Regions from separate parts of the Gracilibacillus thailandensis genome, predicted to be linked through region 1. Evidence: riboswitches for the same ligand, from Rfam matches in the RefSeq annotation. Region 1 holds a riboswitch; the other holds the start of a gene.
What was found. Region 1 has a riboswitch for S-adenosylmethionine ahead of GH715_RS18915 (acetyl-CoA C-acyltransferase). Riboswitches for the same ligand answer to the same signal wherever they lie in the genome.
Positions count from the first base shown of each region.

Region 2: another riboswitch for S-adenosylmethionine. It lies ahead of GH715_RS19795 (MetQ/NlpA family ABC transporter substrate-binding protein); the one in region 1 lies ahead of GH715_RS18915 (acetyl-CoA C-acyltransferase).

Region 1 is NZ_WJID01000082.1:9,708-12,108, forward strand. It holds gene GH715_RS18910 (acetoacetate--CoA ligase) at 1-339, opposite strand, end outside; gene GH715_RS18915 (acetyl-CoA C-acyltransferase) at 336-1,502, opposite strand; SAM riboswitch class I at 1,809-1,914, opposite strand; SAM riboswitch class I at 1,996-2,110, opposite strand; gene GH715_RS18920 (lipase family protein) at 2,307-2,401, shown strand, end outside.
Region 2 is NZ_WJID01000093.1:6,692-9,092, forward strand. It holds gene GH715_RS19790 (iron-containing alcohol dehydrogenase family protein) at 1-554, opposite strand, end outside; SAM riboswitch class I at 652-762, shown strand; gene GH715_RS19795 (MetQ/NlpA family ABC transporter substrate-binding protein) at 843-1,640, shown strand; gene GH715_RS19800 (methionine ABC transporter ATP-binding protein) at 1,659-2,401, shown strand, end outside.

The sequences.
Region 1 (2,401 bases):
ACCTGTTTCATCTGCTTGATAGGCGGCAATTTGCTTATCTTTACCTTTTAGTAGATTCTCCGCAAAGTTTAATTGAGCATCAGGGAAAAAAACAGCATCTGCCATTGATTCACCTTGGAGATAGAATCTTTCCCCTTTTTCGCCGATAATACTGGCATAATCCCAGACACTAGACCAGAAATCTCCAATATTCGTGATCGACCAACGGTGTAATCTTTCATAAGGAAAAAGTGCCTGATTAACAGATTTCGCAAAAGCTTGAAGATGTGAATGTTCCATATCTTTTTCTGCAGGTTCCCATAATATCTGACTCTTCTTATCTATTGTTTGAGTATTCATTGTTTTCCCCCTTTCTTTGGTACTTCAATAAGAATGGCTATTCCTTGGCCACCACCGCCGCATAGAGAAGCGATTCCTTTACCACCACCACGTCGTTTCAATTCATGTGCTAATGTTAAAACTAAGCGGAAACCAGTACCTCCAAGCGGATGCCCAATTGCAATTGCTCCACCATTGACGTTTACTTTGTCATATCCAATATTTAACGCTTTACAGCTGGCGATCACAACACTAGCAAACGCCTCGTTTATTTCAAAGAGTTCAATATCTTCTACTGTCAATTGCTGTTTATTCAATACTTTTTGAATGGCGTCTGCCGGCTTTGTTTGAAGACTAGCATCAGGTCCGGCCGTTTCCGCCCAGTCGATAATATGTGCAAGTGGTGCTGTTCCAATTTGTTCAGCTTGTTTTGCTGTTGTAACAATTCCAAGGCTTGCTCCATCTGTCATTTGCGAAGCATTACCTGCTGTAATCGTTCCATCTTTTGCAAATGCAGGTTTCAAATTCGCTAATTTATCAACTGTTGTCTGTGGGCGTATACCTTCATCATTTGCTAACACACCATCGATTGGAAGAATTTCCTCCTGCAATAGCCCTTTTTCAAAGGCACTAGCTGCTCTTTGTTGAGACAGAGCTGCAAATTGATCTTGCTCTTCACGGCTAATGTTGTATACACCATTATATTGTTCTGTTAGTGCGCCCATCGATTGATCACTTAATGCACACCACAGCCCGTCATGTAGCAACGTATCAGTAATCGTCTGGTGACCTATACCTTTGATCGATCGAGTCGGGATAATATGTGGTGCATTAGACATTGAGTCAAAACCACCAACAATATAAAATGACCCTTCTTCTAATTGAGTACGGCGCACTGCATCAATAACAGAAGCAACCCCTCCAAGACAGACATTATTTAAGGTGATCGCCGGTGTACTACTATTAAGTCCAGCTTGATGTGCAACTTGCCTAGCAGGGTTTTGACCTTGACCAGCCTGAATAACTTGTGCTAACAATACCCCATCTATCTGAGGAATTGCAGCATGTTTTTCCATTAAGTAATGCAACGGATGGCTTGCTAATGATACTGAATCAATTTCTGCAAGGGCACCGTTCCATTTTCCAAAAGGTGTCCTGATCCCATCTAAAATAACAATTGACATATATGTGATTACTCCTTTTTCTTTTAAATTAAGAAAAGCGCAGAGCGCCCGCTTAAAAACGTAGCGGCTGGAACTAATCAACTGAGATAAAGGAATCACGGTGAGTTTACGAACCGATGATGACTTTCACCTAAAGGCATAAGTGCGACTAAGCCTCTGGTTTCACCAATCGGCAAGTCTTCTTTATCGTAGGACAATTCGTGAAGTCGCCTAGTTTTTGGGCGCTCGGAGCTACATCTGTGCAAATTTTATACTTTCCTTACAAATAAAAAAGCCCTCTTCGATAAAAAGAGGACTCTACTACTCTTCTTATCTCTCAGGAGTACTCCTGTTGGAATTAGCACCTTTTAAGCAATCGCTTAATGGTTGCCGGGTTTCATTGGGCCAGTCCCTCCACCTCTCTTGATAAGCTTATAGATATAATGTTTGTGATTCTTATAATAAAAAAATCTCTCTATATCGAGATAGAGAGATACATTACGTAACGATGAATCTCTTATCTCTTCTAAGTGAAAACACTCAGACGGAATTGGCACCTATATTAAGTAAAACACTTAATGGTTGCCGAGGCTTCTTTGGGCCATTCCCTCCACCTCTCTTGATAAGACAAGATTAATGTTCAGTTTTCATATCCTAGTAATACACTGTACTTTACATGCTTTTGTTGGAATTGTCAATATATTTCGACAATTAAAAGAAAGTAATTACGTAAATATTCAATCGCTTTCAAAAATAGGAAATATTATACAAACAATATCAATCCTGTGGTAAAATAATCCATATAATATACTAAAGGAGGATTATATGAAATCTATCAAACTCTCGTTTATCGGCTTGCTGTTACTTGTATTACTTTTTAGTGTTCCTACAACCACAATGGCACAAGAGGAATCTGGGAT
Region 2 (2,401 bases), on a different contig from region 1:
ATTGTATCCCCAATTCCTGCACGGAGATAGGCTCTTGGTGAGTCCAAAATCACGTTAGGATCTACTAATAACATATAAGTGCTACTGTTGAAGATAATGTATTCTTGAAAGTTACCATTCTGATCATAGAAGACTGATAGTGGTGTCCATGGTGCGCAATTCGACGCTAACGTAGGTATTAAAATAGTTGGTAAGGTTAAACGGTCTCCACAAGCTTTGGCAATGTCTAATATTTTTCCGCCACCGATACCGATCACAGCTGTTGTTTCTGATTTAGTTAACTTTGCAATTCGCTCTACTTCATGGTGTGAACACTCTCCGTTATAAGCAATAAATTGGCAAGGTAATGCAGGGTCTGCAAAATATGTTTTTACTTTCGCCCATGATTGATCACCATGAATAACAAGTAGTTGGTTAAATTGATGTTGTTGTAACAAATCAAATAGATCATATAATAGCCCATTTCGGCATTGATAATAATTAGGGGCGCCTTTGATATGTAATGTGTCCATCTCTTCACCTCGATGATTGTGATATGGTAAGAAGTATGCCATTGGAACGAATAAGTGTCAATATATATCGAATTTTCTGAAAAAAAGGTTGACTTACATTCTGTAGTTCGCTATACTCGTTAGCATAAAATTTGAAAATTTCTTATCTAGAGCGGTGGAGGGACTGGCCCAATGAAACCCGGCAACCATCTATACTTCTATAGAAAGGTGCTAAATCCAGCAAACAGTTGAACTGTTTGGGAGATAAGAGAAAAACTATGAAAATAGGATTCTCTATCTCAAAAGAAGATAGGGATTTTTTAATGGAAAATTATATGAGGGGGATACAACATGAAGAAGCTTGTAGGATTTATTAGTGTAGCAATCATTCTTATTTTAGCAGCTTGTGGAGGAGAAAATGCAGATAGTGGTGGCACATTAGATGTCGGTGTAACGGCAGGACCACACGAAGATATTTTAAATCACGTAGCAGAATTGGCAGCAGATGAAGGATTAGAGATAGAAGTGCATGTCTTTAACGATTATGTGATGCCCAATACAGCTTTAGACGAAGGTGAACTTGATGCAAACATCTTTCAACACGAACCGTTTATGAATAATGCACGTGATGAAGGAGATTTAGACTTAGTTAAAGTAGCGGATACAGTAAATTTCCCAATGGGGATTTACTCTGACCAATATGCTAGTTTAGATGAATTGCAAGAAGGCGATAAGGTAGGATTACCAAACCACTCTTCAGGTGAGCCACGTGCATTAATGTTATTTGAAGATGCTGGTTTAATTACGTTACCAGAAGATGCAGATGTTACAGTATCTGTGAAGGATATACAAGATAACCCATTAAACTTGGAATTTGTACTACTAGAAGCATCACAAATTCCTAGACAATTAGGTGAGGTGCAAGTTGCGGCGATTAATACGAACTATGCACTAGAGAGTGGACGAGTGCCAACAGAGGATTCTCTTCACATGGAACCAAAAGACTCACCATGGGTAAACATTATAGCGACGAGAGAAGAGAATGTCGAAGATGAACAAATTAAACAATTAATTGATATTTATCGTTCAGAGGAAGTAAAACAATTTATCGAGGAGGACTTCGCAGGGTCAGTTGTTCCTTCATGGTAAGAAAGGGGCACATACAGCATGATTGAATTTAGAAACTTAACGAAAGTTTTTCAAGACAAGAAAAGAGAAGTTAAAGCCCTTCATAACGTATCACTAAAAGTGAAGGAAGGATCTATTTTTGGTGTAATTGGCTATAGTGGGGCTGGTAAAAGTACATTAGTCAGAATGGCCAATTTGTTAGAAAAGCCGACTTCTGGTCAAGTTTTATTTGAAGGTCACGATTTAACCAAGTTAAGTGGTAATCAATTAAATGAAGTAAGACAGCAAATGGGGATGATTTTTCAATCCTTTAATCTTTTAAAAACGGGTACAGTTTATGAGAATATTGCATTGCCTTTGAAGTTAACGGGCGTACCAAAATCGGATATTGATAAACGTGTAGAAAAGTATATTCAAATAGTAGGTTTGCAGGATAAGTTAAAGGCTTATCCTGCTCAACTATCTGGAGGACAGAAGCAACGTGTGGCAATAGCACGTGCATTAGCCCATGAACAGAAAGTATTATTATGTGATGAAGCTACAAGTGCACTTGATCCAGACACGACCGAAGCCATTTTAGAATTATTAAGCAAAATTAATAAAGAATTAGGCATTACGATTTTATTAATCACACATGAAATGAATGTGGTGCAGAAAATTTGCCATGAAGTAGCTGTGATGGAGCAAGGCGAAGTAATTGAGCAAGGGTCTGTAATTGATGTCTTTTCGAAACCAGAAACAGACACAGCTAAACGGTTTATTCATTCTCTATTTAATGATGA